Regions from separate parts of the Streptomyces sp. ADMS genome, predicted to be linked through region 2. Evidence: riboswitches for the same ligand, from Rfam matches in the RefSeq annotation. Region 2 holds a riboswitch; the other holds the start of a gene.
The links. A riboswitch is a leader RNA that binds a small molecule or an ion and turns the genes downstream of it on or off. The one in region 2 is predicted to bind glycine.
Positions count from the first base shown of each region.

Region 1: another riboswitch for glycine. It lies ahead of gcvP (aminomethyl-transferring glycine dehydrogenase); the one in region 2 lies ahead of gcvT (glycine cleavage system aminomethyltransferase GcvT).

Region 1 is NZ_JAVFVX010000029.1:61,886-69,024, reverse strand. Features, by position in the region: gene RB628_RS15400 (DNA polymerase IV) at 1-1,366, shown strand, start outside; gene RB628_RS15395 (PRC-barrel domain-containing protein) at 1,288-1,659, opposite strand; glycine riboswitch at 1,773-1,866, shown strand; gene gcvP (aminomethyl-transferring glycine dehydrogenase) at 2,047-4,932, shown strand; gene RB628_RS15385 (DUF5999 family protein) at 5,063-5,269, opposite strand; gene RB628_RS15380 (hypothetical protein) at 5,647-6,231, opposite strand; gene RB628_RS15375 (glutamate--cysteine ligase) at 6,804-7,139, shown strand, end outside.
Region 2 is NZ_JAVFVX010000143.1:615-7,753, reverse strand. Features, by position in the region: gene RB628_RS35855 (enhanced serine sensitivity protein SseB C-terminal domain-containing protein) at 8-820, opposite strand; gene RB628_RS35850 (enhanced serine sensitivity protein SseB) at 1,019-1,819, opposite strand; gene RB628_RS35845 (AAA family ATPase) at 1,913-2,593, opposite strand; glycine riboswitch at 2,813-2,913, shown strand; gene gcvT (glycine cleavage system aminomethyltransferase GcvT) at 3,076-4,194, shown strand; gene gcvH (glycine cleavage system protein GcvH) at 4,298-4,675, shown strand; gene glyA (serine hydroxymethyltransferase) at 4,705-5,967, shown strand; gene RB628_RS35825 (L-serine ammonia-lyase) at 6,070-7,139, shown strand, end outside.

The DNA.
Region 1 (7,139 bases), on a different contig from region 2:
AGCCGTTGTCGTGGGCGGGCTCGGACCGCGCGGGGTGGTGGCCACCGCTTCGTACGAGGCCCGGGTTTTCGGGGTGAACTCCGCGATGCCCATGGCGCAGGCGCGCCGGCTCGCGCCGAATGCCGCGTATCTCGTGCCCAGGGGTGGCTTCTACCGCTCGATCAGCGAGCAGGTCATGGGGCTTCTGCACGCGTTGTCGCCACTCGTGGAGCCGCTGAGCCTGGACGAGGCGTTCGTGGATCTGGAGGCCGGGGGAGCGGCCTGGGACGAGTTGTCGGCGCGGCAGGCCGGGATCAAGCTGCGCGCGGACATACGGGCCGTCACGGGGCTCACGGGGTCGGTGGGGCTCGCCGCCTCCAAGATGCTCGCGAAGATCGCCTCGGAGCAGGCCAAGCCGGACGGGCTGGTGGTGATCGAACCCGGGACGGAGCGGGCACTGCTCGGGCCGATGCCGGTGCGGACCCTGCCCGGGGTCGGCCCGGCGACCGGGGACCATCTGCGGCGGGCCGGGATCGGCACGGTCGACGAACTGGCCGAGGCGGGCGAGGACGAGCTCGTACGGCTGCTCGGGAAGGCTCACGGGCACGCGCTGTATGCGATGGCGCTGGCGCGCGACGTCCGGCCCGTGGTTGCGGAACGGGAGACGAAGTCCGTGTCGGTCGAGGGCACGTACGACGTGGACATCCACGACCGGGTCCGGGTGGGGACGGAGGTGCAGCGGCTGGCCGACCGGTGCGTGCGGCGGCTGCGCGACGCCGGGTTGTCCGGACGCACCATTGTCCTCAAGGTGCGGAGGTACGACTTCTCCACGCTGACCCGGTCGGAGACGCTCCGGGGGCCTACGGACGCCCCCGCGGTGGTGCGGGAGGCGGCTGCCCGGCTCCTGGAGTCCGTGGACACGACGGGTGGTGTGCGGCTGCTGGGGGTCGGGGTCAGCGGCCTTGCCGACTACACACAGGAGGACCTGTTCGCCCAGGCCGCCGGGGAGTTGGCGGTACTCGATCCGGTGGAGGCGTCGGAGCGCGAGGCCGTCGACTCGCAGGAGGCGCCCGCCGAGCGGCGCTGGACCACGGGGCACGACGTACGGCATGCCGACTTCGGGCACGGGTGGGTGCAGGGGAGCGGGCTGGGGCGGGTGACCGTTCGGTTCGAGACGCCGGACTCGGAGCAGCCCGGACGGGTGCGTACGTTCCGGACCGACGATCCCGCGCTGGAGCCGGCGGGTCCGCTGCCGTTGGTGTCTTCCGGGCCGCGAAGACCCGACGGTGTGGATGAGGGGCCGACGGGTCAGGTGTCGTCCGTGCCTGCCAGCTTGCCGAAGTCGTGGTCCGGGACCGGGGGAGGGGGCGCCACGTCGAGGCCGTAGTGGTGGTAGAGCTGGAGTTCCTGTTCCGGGGAGAGATGGCGGCCCACGCCGAAGTCGGGAGCGTCCTTGATCAGGGCCCGCTCGAAGGGAACGCGCAGCGTGCCGTCGATCAGTTCGCTGGGCTCCAGGGGCACGAAAGCGTCCCTGGAGAACAGCCCTGTCCTTATGGCCGCCCACTCCGGTACTCCCGTCGCGTCGTCGAGGTAGATCTCGTCGATCGTGCCGATCTTGGTGCCGTTGCGGTCGAAGGCCTTTCGGCCGATCAGGTTGCGCGGATCGATTTCGGTCTGCACGGACCCTCCGTTGGTCGTAAATCATCCGTAAGTACTACAAAAGAGCACATCGGGGATGGTGGCCACTCGAAGGTCTGTGCGCGGGCCCCGCTGATAGGCTGGCCAATGGCTGCTGACCCCGTGCGGGAGAGTCCTCCGGAACCTCGGAGGCGCCGAAGGAGCAAATCCTCCCCGGAATCTCTCAGGCCCCTGTACCGCACGGACGAGGTCACTCTGGAAAGCAGAGCGGGTGTCTACGGCTTCCGCTCTCACCGACGGTGAAAACCGGGACGTCAGCGCGTTTGCGGCCCGGTGAAGCTCTCAGGTTGAGATGACAGAGGGGGAGGCCGTTCGGGCACCCGTGCCGTGGTGCCCCTCGAAGGTCGCGACGACCAGGAGGCCTCCGCAATGACCGCCCACCGCACTCCGCTCGCCGAACTCGAACAGGGCACGCCCTTCGAGCGTCGTCATATCGGGCCCGACCACGAGGACCGGGCCAAGATGCTCGCGCAGGTCGGATACGGCTCGCTCGACGAGTTGACGGCCGCCGCGGTCCCGGATGTGATCAGGAACGCCGATGCGCTCGCCCTGCCGGGCGCCCGTACCGAGGCCGAGGTGCTGGCCGAGTTGCGCTCCCTGGCCGACCGGAACCAGGTGCTGGGGTCCATGATCGGGCTCGGATACTACGGGACCTTCACCCCGCCGGTCATCCTGCGGAACGTGATGGAGAACCCGGCCTGGTACACCGCTTACACGCCGTACCAGCCGGAGATCTCGCAGGGGCGTCTCGAAGCGCTGCTGAACTTCCAGACCATGGTCGCCGACCTCACCGGGCTGCCCACCTCCGGCGCCTCCCTGCTCGACGAGGGCACCGCGGCCGCCGAGGCGATGGCGCTGTCCCGGCGCATGGGCAAGAACAAGAAGGGGCTCTTCCTGGTCGACGCGGACGCCCTGCCGCAGACCATCGCCGTGATCGAGACGCGGGCCGAGCCGACCGGCGTCGAGGTTGTCGTCGCCGACCTGAGCGCAGGCATTCCGGACGACATCGCAGGGCGCGGGATCAACGGTGTGCTCCTGCAGTACCCGGGCGCCTCCGGCGCCGTACGGGATCTGAAGCCCGTCGTCGAGCAGGCGCACGCTCTCGGTGCCGTGGTCAGCGTCGCCGCCGATCTGCTGGCCCTGACGCTGCTCACCTCGCCCGGTGAGATGGGTGCGGACATCGCGGTCGGGACGACGCAGCGGTTCGGGGTGCCGATGGGCTTCGGCGGGCCGCACGCCGGATACATGGCGGTGCGCGAACAGTTCGCGCGCAGCCTGCCGGGGCGGCTCGTGGGCGTCTCCGTGGACGCGGAAGGCCACAAGGCGTACCGGCTCGCCCTGCAGACGCGCGAGCAGCACATCCGCCGCGAGAAAGCGACCAGCAACATCTGCACGGCCCAGGTCCTGCTGGCCGTGATGGCCGGCATGTACGCCGTCCACCACGGGCCCGAGGGGCTGCGGACCATCGCCCGGCGCACCCACCGGTACGCCACGATCCTCGCCGCGGGGCTGACGGCGGGCGGCGTCGAGGTCGTCCACGGGGCCTACTTCGACACGCTCACCGTCCGGGTGCCCGGGAAGGCCGGCGAGGTCGCCGCCGCAGCGCGCGAGCACGGGGTCAACGTGCACCTCGTCGATGACGACCGGCTGTCCGTCTCCTGCGACGAGACCACCACGCGGGCCCAGCTGGGTGCCGTATGGACCGCGTTCGGGGTCGACGGCGACATCGAGGCGCTCGACGCCGGCGCCGGGGACACGCTGCCGGGAGCGCTGCTGCGTACCGACGCCATCCTCACGCACCCCGTCTTCCACCAGTACCGCTCCGAGACCGCGATGCTGCGCTACCTGCGTCGGCTCGCCGACCGTGACTACGCGCTCGACCGCGGCATGATCCCGCTGGGCTCCTGCACCATGAAGCTCAACGCGACCACCGAGATGGAACCGGTCACCTGGCCCGAGTTCGGCCAGCTGCACCCCTTCGCGCCCGCCGAGCAGGCGCAGGGCTATCTGACGCTCATCCGTGAGCTGGAGGAGCAGCTCGCCGAGGTCACTGGGTACGACAAGGTATCGCTTCAGCCGAACGCCGGTTCGCAGGGCGAGCTGGCCGGGCTGCTCGCCGTGCGCGGCTATCACCGGGCCAACGGCGACGAGCAGCGGACCGTCTGTCTGATTCCGTCGTCCGCGCACGGGACCAACGCGGCCAGTGCCGTCATGGCGGGGATGAAGGTCGTCGTCGTGAAGACCGCCGGGGACGGTGAGATCGACGTCGAGGATCTGCGGGCGAAGATCGAGCAGTACCGGGACGAGCTGTCGGTGCTGATGATCACGTACCCGTCCACGCACGGCGTGTTCGAGGAGCATGTCGCCGACATCTGTGCCCAGGTGCACGAGGCCGGCGGGCAGGTGTACGTCGACGGCGCCAACCTCAACGCGCTGGTGGGGCTGGCCAAGCCGGGGCACTTCGGTGGAGACGTCTCGCACCTGAACCTGCACAAGACGTTCTGCATCCCGCACGGGGGTGGTGGCCCCGGGGTGGGACCCGTAGGGGTACGCGCGCACCTCGCGCCCTATCTGCCCAACCACCCCTTGCAGCCCGCGGCCGGGCCCGAGACGGGTGTGGGGCCGATCTCGGCGGCGCCCTGGGGTTCCGCGGGCATCCTGCCCATCTCGTGGGCGTACGTCCGTCTGATGGGCGGTGAGGGGCTCAAGCGGGCCACGCAGGTGGCTGTGCTGAGCGCCAACTACATCGCCAAGCGGCTGGAGCCGCATTACCCGGTGCTCTACACCGGTCCCGGCGGGCTGGTCGCGCACGAGTGCATCATCGATCTGCGGCCGATCAGCAAGACGACGGGCGTGAGCGTCGACGACATCGCGAAGCGGCTGATCGACTACGGCTTCCACGCGCCGACGATGTCGTTCCCGGTGGCCGGGACGCTGATGATCGAGCCGACCGAGTCCGAGGACCTGGGGGAGCTGGACCGGTTCTGTGAAGCGATGATCGCCATTCGGGGCGAGATCGAGAAGGTCGGTGCGGGCGAGTGGCCGGCCGACGACAACCCGCTGCGGAACGCGCCGCACACCGCCGCCGCGCTCGGCGGGGAGTGGACACACGCCTACACGCGCGAGGAGGCGGTCTTCCCGGCCGGGGTCTCGGCGGCCGACAAGTACTGGCCGCCGGTGCGCCGGATCGACCAGGCCTTCGGTGACCGGAACCTGGTCTGTTCCTGCCCGCCGCTGGACGCCTACGAGGAGTAGTCAGTCTCGGGCATGTGTCGGGGCCGGTTCGCAGCGCGTGTCCGCGGGCCGGCCCCTCTTCGTCTGTTCAGCTGTTCGGGCAGTCCTCCCGACGTCCGGAAGCCGCCCGTTCGCCCCCTGTGCGCGGACGTCAGGCGGCCGTCACCACCCGTCCGGCGCCCACCGGGCGGTGCGGGGCGATGATCTGGCCGTCGGGCAGGAGCTCACCGGTGTCCTCGAAGAGGAGGACGCCGTTGCACAGCAGGCTCCATCCCTGCTCCGGGTGGTGCGCCATGAGGCGGGCTGATTCCCGGTCGGTGGAGTGAGCTGTCGGGCACGGTGGCTGGTGCTGGCACATTGATGGGATCTTTCGCTCTGTCGTGGAGTGTGAGATGGCTGTGGTGTCTGTCTCGCGGCTCGAAGCACTGTTCATGGCCGCCCCCCGTTGTGATAAGTCGGTTCGAAACCAGTGTTGCTCTACGGGCGTCAATCCGCAGGGATTTCGCCGCACCGCTTCTCACAGGTTGAAGACGCATCACCCGGGCGGAGGGTTCGTCCCAACTGGGCTGTCCCTTTGGGTGGTTCCTCATGGCCGGATGGGGCTAGTCCGGACGGCTCGCAATCCCTCGACGGCTCGTACGAGCGTAATGGCGCGCGGAAGAGCGACGCGCCCCGTCGGGGAGAATTCGGCGGCGGGGCGCGTGGGGAATACGGAGAGTGGCGTGCCGTGTGCGGTCAGGCGGGGGAACTCAGCAGCGGGGCCGGAGTCACCCGATGGGTCAGGACCGGGAGGAGTTCCGCGACGCGGTGCGGACGGTGGGCGGCGATGCCGGGCGGGGCCGGTGCCAGGGGGACGAGCAGGTCGGTGGCGGCCGGATGGCCCTCGGCTCCGTCGGCGGTGGTGTCGCCGTGCAGCCAGAGCGTGAGCATGTACAGCTCGGGGACGGACAGCAGGCGTGCCTGGTAGGGCTGTTTCATCGTCTCGGCCTGGCGCAGGGCGCGCTCGGTGGAGGCGATGTAGGGCCCTTCGAAGAAGTGGGAGAAGGCCCAGCCGTCGGGGGTCAGCATGGTCTCGGCCGCTGCCACCGCGCGGTCGCCGCAGCGGATCAGGAAGCGCCAACCGGTCAGCCGGGTGGCGGACGCGCCTGCGGGGGTGATCCGGTCCAGGACGTACACGGGCAGGGGGAGCTCGGGGCTTGCGGATCCCTGGGCGGTGCGCAGGGAGGGAGTGGGCGCCTCGCGGACGGCGGTGGGGGAACCGAGTGCCGTGAGGACGGTGCGCAGTGCGGGGGCGGGAGCCGGGGGGACTTGCAGCGGCATGTGGAACGCCTCTCATTCGACAGGCACGGTGGCGCGAGGGCGGGGGCGGACGGCGCTGTCAGCTCTCGAATTCTCTCGGGTCAAAGAGGCGGGGGCCGGGTGATCCGGCGGGGGTGCGGCCTGCCGTGCGTCACCTGGACGGCAGGACCCATGATCCGGGCGCCGACTCTCTGCCTTGTTCGCGGAGTTTATACGACACGTGTTCTGACTATGTTTCGTCTAACTGTTTTCCGCGTGAAGGGCAAGGGGTTGTTCGGTCGGTGTTGCGTGGCGTTTCTCCCGATTCCCGGCTGGTCTGCGCCGATGACCTCGGTATACGCGCCGGGAGCGGTCGGCCTATTGGCGTCGGCGTTTTTCACGAGTTCGCCAAGTGCGCGAAACTGGCGGGTGGCCGGGTCCCGCACCGCATGCCGTGCCATGCCGGGTGAATGTGCCGCCGGTCACATCGGTCAGCGTAGCGGGTGACAGGAAGGCGCGGGACGTTATTGATCGCGTTGGGTGGGCACTATCCCACGTGACCCGGGACATCAGTGGCCGGACTTCGGCCTGCCCACTCGAGGAGGGACGCTTCGATGGGGGAGAAGGTCGTGGCGGGGCATTTCGACCTGTCCGGTCGCCAGCGCTACCGAGGCAAGCTGCGGCAGTGTCTGACGGGGCTGGAGCGACTGCTGGCCGAGAAGCGGTTCGACCGCCCGAAGAATCTTCTGGGCCTGGAGATCGAGTTGAATCTCGTCGGGCCCGACGGCATGCCGAAAATGATGAATGCGCAAGTACTGGAAAGGATCGCAAGCCGAGATTTCCAAACAGAACTCGCCATGTTCAATCTGGAAGTCAACATCGCCCCCCATCGCCTCGCCGGCCGGGTATTCGACCGGCTCGCCGAAGAGCTTCGTACTTCACTGGCATAT
Region 2 (7,139 bases):
GATCCGCTCAGTAGAGACCCCGCGCGGGCGGATAGCCGTATCCGCCGGCCGGAGCCTGCTGTGTCTGGGGCGGGGCGGCGATCGCGTGGGCCTCGCGGTCGTAGAACGGGCGGGCGTTCGCACGCAGCCACATCACGACCGGGTCCTGCTCGTCCGACATCGCCACCGTCGACACCGGCAGCCCGTCGGGGACCGCTCCTATCGACTGCTGCATCATCGCGCGCACGGAGTCGACGGCGGGCGGCGACGTGTCGTACACGTCCAGCCCGATGGCGAGATACGGCGCCCCGAGTGCCGGCTGCACCCAGGCGCGGCGCAGGGAGCGGACCGCCGGGGTGCGGTGGGCGTTCTGCGAGAGGAGGGCGTAGAACTGCGGGATCTCGATGCCGGGTTCGGCCAGGCGCAGGGGTCCGGCGGGCTGGCGCTCCAGGCCCGTCGCGATCCGGCGCAGATCGAGCCAGGGGATGCCGACGCCGCCGCCCGGGGAGTGCGGGTTGAGCCAGAGGCCGTACTGGTCCGGGTAGAGGGTGCGGGCCACGTCGAGGCCGTCGACCACCTCGTACGACCTGTTCCAGCCGCTGACCGACAGTTCCTGGGCTGAGGTCACGCACGGCGCGTAGCCGTACCCCTCGACCTGCATGTTTCCGTACTGGGCGTCCGGCGAGCCGGCCTGGCCGTGCCAAAGCAGCATCCAGATCTGGCCGGAGGACGGGGTTGCGAGGGCTCGCAGGAGCGCCTCGTAGGCGTCGTAACGCCCGGGCGTCACCTGGCGCAGCATGTGCTCGACCTGACCGGCCGCGGCCGTGCCCGACGCGCTCACCATTATCGCCCCTTCGTAACCCCTACCGAGTTGTGCGTTCCCAGCTTAAGCGGCGCCGCTGACAGACACGGTCTGCAGGAAGGTCGCCCAAGAGCTCGGGACCTGCTGCGCTTCGGCGGCTGCCGGTCATTGTGGCTGGTCGCGCCCACGCGGCACAGCCGCAAGATGTCACAGCCCCGTCCCCCTTCGGGGCGCTTCTCAGTGCCCGTGTCGGTAGAAGGGACGGACCTTCTCCCTCAGCCAGTCCGTCACCGGGTCCTGGGCCGCGTCCAGGAAGACCAGGTTTACCGGCCACTTGGGTTCCGCTGCGCCCAACGCCCTGCCCAGCGCGTCCATGGGGATGGTGCGGGCCAGAGGGTCCCAGGGGGAGAGTTCCACCCCGATGAACATGACGGGGGCCGACGTCTCGATGGTCGCCAGGCAGCGGCGGGCCGTCAGCACCACGCCTGTGCCGGCGAACTCCGTCGAGGCGGCGGCGAGGAAGTCGACCGGATCCTCCTGCCAGTTGGGCTCGTAGAGGCGGACCCGGCCGCCTGCGGCGCCGTCGAGGACGGTGCGGCCGGAGCGGCAGAGTTCGGCCACGGCCGGGGGCGGCAGGGGGACGCCGACCACGCCGTCCGGGTTCACGGCGATGCCGACCTGGGGCGGCAGGCCACGGGCGAACTCGACGGCGGGCGCCACGGTGTACGGCACATGGGCGCCGACGACCTGCCGGAACTGATCCTCCGAGCTGAAGACCGGTACGTACGCCTGGCCCGCGATCTCCATCGTGGGCAGATCCAGGGGGCCGGTGTGGGCGCCGCCGCCGGACGGGAGGGGGACCCAGACGAAGCTGCGGCCGAGGACCTCGACGATGCGGGCGCCCGCGCCGGGGACGCCGAGGGACGCCGAGAGCACCTCCTCCAGCTCGTTGCCGGGCCATCCGCCGTGCGAACGGTGGTACGCCTCCGCGGGAAAACCCCCGGGAAAGTCCGGGGGGGAGTCCGCCGGGATGTCCATCTGCCTACCGCCTGCTGTGAACCGCTGTCATGAGTCCCTTGGTGGGAGTCCCTTAATGGGCAAAACCCTAACCGGCCCCGGCTGCTACGGAGGTCAGTCCGCGAAGTCGATCCTGCGCAGGGTGTCCGCCGCGTCCCGGTCGATCAGCACCGCCGAGTCGCAGCCCTCCGGCAGGTTCCCCTTCTCCACCGAGCGCAGCAGCCGCGAGGCGGCCTGACGGTGGCGCAGGAACGCGTACCGCGAGACGCCCCGGCCGCGTTCGCGCTGACCCTCCAGCGCCTCGTCGGGGGTGACGTCGAGGAGGAGCAGATGCAGGGTGCCGCCCCGGCGGCGGGCCTCGCGGGCCAGCCAGCCGCGCACCCAGGCCTGCGTACCGCAGTCGTGGACGACGACTCCGGCGCCGGAGCGCAGGGCGCGGCGCAGTCCGGCGTAGTGGGCGAGGCGGACCAGGGGCCGGTAGACGGCATAGGGGAGGAAGGAGGGCGTACGGGCGTCCCAGCGGTCGCGGGTGTTCTGGGAGTCGATGCCGGTGGCGCGCACCGCCCGGCGCATCAGCGTGGACTTGCCGCTGCCGGGCAGACCGGTGACCACGACAAGGTCGCGGGCGCCGAAGGTGAGGCCGTACGGGCTGTGGCCCGAGCGCTGCCGCAGATCGCGGATCACGGGTGCCGGGCGCGAGGCGCACGCCTCCCGGGCCGGGGCGGCCGGCTGTGCGGGCAGCGCGTCGGTCAGTGCGAGGGCCGTGGTCGCCGCATACGCCGTGGTCCTGTTCACCGTGATCGTCCTCCCATGGGGTCGGGAAGTACCGTCCCCGTCGAGTGTAAAGAGAAGGTAATACGCGGTGTCTCTCGTTTGGGTCCGCTTACTGCAACAGGCCTGCTACAGGGCGGTATGTACACCGGTGGCGGGGCTGTGCTCCCCCTGTGAAGGGTCCCCCTGCCGGGCCGAACCAATGCGTGCGATGATGTGCCCGCCAACTGCATACCGGCCGCTTGAATCCGCGCGGGAGAGTTCCGGACACCCCTGGGTGCCCGGGCGCCGAAGGAGCAAGTCCCTCCCTTGAATCTCTCAGGCCCCGTTACCGCGCGGGCGAGGCACATCTGAAAAGCGGGCCCCCGGTCCTGGCGACCAGTGGCCCCACCCAAGGTGCAAGTCTGTGACCTGTGTTTTCACGCTCGTGGTCACGACGAACCTCTCAGGTTCCGATGACAGATGGGGAGGAACGACCTCGCCGTCATGCCCTGGGAGCACAACCGATGAGCAGTAGCCCTCTGCGTCTGACCGCGCTCGATGCCCTGCATCGTTCGCTCGGCGCGACCATGACCGACTTCGCCGGCTGGGACATGCCCCTGCGGTACGCCTCCGAGCGCGACGAGCACCTCGCCGTGCGCACGAAGGCCGGCCTCTTCGACCTCTCCCACATGGGCGAGATCACCGTGACCGGGCCGGAGGCCGCCGCGCTGCTCGACCACGCGCTGGTCGGCAACATCGGGTCCGTCGCCGTGGGACGCGCCCGCTACACCATGATCTGCCGGGCCGACGGCGGCATCCTGGACGACCTGATCGTCTACCGTCTGGCCGAGACCGAGTACCTGGTCGTGGCCAACGCCGGAAACGCGCAGGTCGTGCTCGATGCCCTGCTGGAGCGGTCCGACAGCTTCGACGCGCTGGTCCGCGACGACCGGGACGCCTACGCGCTGATCGCCGTACAGGGCCCGGAGTCCTCCGGCATCCTCGCCGCCCTCACCGACGCCGATCTCGACGGTCTGAAGTACTACGCGGGTCTGCCCGGCACGGTCGCCGGTGTCCCCGCCCTGATCGCGCGCACCGGATACACGGGCGAGGACGGCTTCGAGCTGTTCGTGGCGCCTGGTGACGCGGAGAAGGTGTGGCAGGCGCTGACCGAGGCGGGCGCGCCCGTCGGGCTCGTCCCCTGTGGTCTGTCCTGCCGGGACACACTCCGCCTGGAGGCGGGCATGCCGCTGTACGGGCATGAGCTGACCACCTCCCTCACCCCCTTCGACGCCGGGCTCGGCCGGGTGGTCAAGTTCGAGAAGGCGGGCGACTTCGTGGGCCGCGCCGCCCTGCGCGAGGCTGCCGAGCGCGCTTCGTACGAGCCGCCGCGGGTACTCGTCGGCCTGGTCGCCGAGGGCCGTCGCGTCCCGCGCGCCGGGTACGCGGTCGTCGCCGGCGGCCGGGTGATCGGCGAGGTCACCTCGGGCGCCCCCTCTCCCACCCTCGGCAAGCCGATCGCGATGGCGTACGTCGACGCGCCGCACTCGGCGCCGGGTTCGGCGGGCGTGGGGGTGGACATCCGGGGCAGTCACGAGCCGTACGAGGTCGTGGCGCTGCCGTTCTACAAGCGCCGGAAGTAACTCTGGCAGCGTCGGAAACACATCCGTGTCCTGCCCTGTTCACGGGCAGTCCGTGTAGTACCCCATGCATGACCAGTCCCCCGCGTACAGGAGAATTCAGGCCATGAGCAACCCCCAGCAGCTGCGCTACAGCAAGGAGCACGAGTGGCTGTCGGGCGCCGAGAACGGCGTCTCGACAGTCGGTATCACCGAGCACGCGGCCAACGCGCTCGGCGATGTCGTGTACGTCCAGCTTCCCGAGGCCGGTGCCACGGTGACCGCGGGTGAGACCTGCGGTGAGCTGGAGTCGACCAAGTCCGTCAGCGACCTGTACTCCCCGGTCAGCGGTGAGGTCACCGAGGTCAACGAGGACGTCTCCAACGACCCGTCGCTGGTGAACTCCGCCCCGTTCGAGGGCGGCTGGCTCTTCAGGGTGCGCGTCTCCCAGGAGCCGGGCGACCTGCTCTCCGCGGACGAGTACACCGCGTTCTCCGGCAGCTGAGGCCCCCAGGCGTAAGGACGTACAGACCCATGTCGCTTCTGAACACTCCCCTGCACGAGCTCGACCCGGACGTCGCCGCAGCCGTCGACGCCGAGCTGCACCGTCAGCAGTCCACCCTGGAGATGATCGCCTCGGAGAACTTCGCCCCGGTCGCCGTCATGGAGGCCCAGGGCTCGGTTCTCACCAACAAGTACGCCGAGGGCTACCCCGGCCGCCGCTACTACGGCGGCTGCGAGCACGTCGACGTCGCCGAGCAGATCGCGATCGACCGGGTCAAGGAGCTGTTCGGCGCCGAGTACGCCAACGTGCAGCCGCACTCGGGCGCCTCCGCCAACCAGGCCGCGCTGTTCGCGCTGGCCCAGCCCGGCGACACCATCCTCGGCCTGGACCTGGCCCACGGCGGCCATCTGACCCACGGGATGCGGCTGAACTTCTCCGGCAAGCAGTTCGACGTGGTCGCCTACCACGTGGACGAGGCCGGTCTGGTCGACATGGCGGAGCTGGAGCAGCTCGCCAAGGAGCACCGGCCGAAGGTGATCATCGCGGGCTGGTCGGCGTATCCGCGTCAGCTGGACTTCGCCGAGTTCCGCAGGATCGCGGACGAGGTGGGCGCCTACCTCTGGGTCGACATGGCGCACTTCGCCGGTCTGGTCGCGGCGGGCCTGCACCCGAACCCGGTGCCGTACGCGGACGTCGTCACCTCGACGACCCACAAGACGCTGGGCGGCCCGCGCGGCGGGATCATCCTGGCGAAGAAGGAGTTCGCGAAGAAGCTGAACTCGTCCGTCTTCCCGGGCTTCCAGGGCGGCCCCCTGGAGCACGTGATCGCGGCGAAGGCGGTCTCCTTCAAGGTCGCCGCCTCCGACGACTTCAAGGAGCGCCAGCAGCGCACGGTGGACGGCGCCCGCATCCTGGCCGAGCGCCTGGTGCGCGCGGACGTCGGTGAGCACGGCGTGTCCGTCCTGTCCGGCGGTACGGACGTCCACCTGGTCCTCGTCGACCTGCGGAACTCCGAGCTGGACGGCAAGCAGGCCGAGGACCGTCTCCACGAGGTCGGCATCACGGTCAACCGGAACGCGATCCCGAACGACCCGCGCCCGCCGATGGTGACCTCGGGCCTGCGGATCGGCACCCCGGCACTTGCCACCCGCGGCTTCACGGCCGAGGACTTCACGGAGGTCGCGGATGTCATCGCCGAGACCCTGAAGCCGTCGTACGACGCCGACAGCCTGAAGGCCCGCGTGAAGGCGCTGGCCGACAAGCATCCGCTGTACCCCGGTCTGAACAAGTAGTTCCTTTTTGTGGGGTGTCCCGCACACTCGTAGGAGAACGCTCGTGAACGAGCGCGTGCGGGACACCCCACCTCCTGCTCCACCCCGCATTGAGGAGTCCCCGTGGCCATCTCGGTCTTCGACCTGTTCTCGATCGGTATCGGCCCGTCCAGCTCCCACACGGTCGGTCCGATGCGCGCGGCCCGCCTGTTCGCGCGCCGGCTGCGCAACGAGGAGGTCCTCGGGGCGGTGGCGTCGGTCCGCGCGGAGCTGTACGGCTCCCTGGGCGCGACCGGACACGGTCACGGCACTCCCAAGGCGGTGCTGCTCGGACTGGAGGGCGCCTCGCCGCGCACGGTGGACGTGGAGGGCGCGGACGGGCGGGTGGAGCAGATCAAGGAGTCGGGGCGGCTCAGGCTTCTCGACGAGCACGAGATCGGCTTCTCCTTCGACGACGACCTGGTCCTGCACCGCCGCAAGACGCTGCCCTACCACGCGAACGGCATGACCCTCTGGGCGTACGACGCCTCGGGGGCCGAACTGCTGTCGAAGACGTACTACTCGGTGGGCGGCGGATTCGTCGTCGACGAGGACGCCGTGGGCGCCGACCGGATCAAGCTCGACGACACGGCACTGAAGTACCCCTTCCGCACGGGCGACGAGCTGCTGCGCCTGACGAAGGAGACGGGCCTGTCGATCTCCGCGCTGATGCTGGAGAACGAGCGGGCCTGGCGCACCGAGGACGAGATCCGCTCCGGTCTGCTGGACATCTGGCGCGTGATGCAGGCGTGCGTGTCGCGCGGTATGTCCCGCGAGGGCATCCTTCCGGGCGGGCTCCGGGTCCGCCGCCGCGCGGCCATGTCGGCACGTCAACTCCGGGCGGAAGGCGAACCGTTGGCGCGCGCGATGGAGTGGATCACGCTGTACGCGATGGCGGTGAACGAGGAGAACGCGGCGGGCGGCCGGGTCGTGACGGCCCCGACGAACGGGGCGGCGGGCATCATCCCGGCCGTCCTGCACTACTACATCAACTTCGTGCCGGGCGGTGCCTCCGAAGGAGAGAAGGAGGAGGGCGTGGTCCGTTTCCTGCTCGCCGCCGGCGCGATCGGCATGCTGTTCAAGGAGAACGCGTCGATCTCCGGTGCGGAGGTCGGCTGCCAGGGCGAGGTGGGCTCGGCCTGCTCGATGGCGGC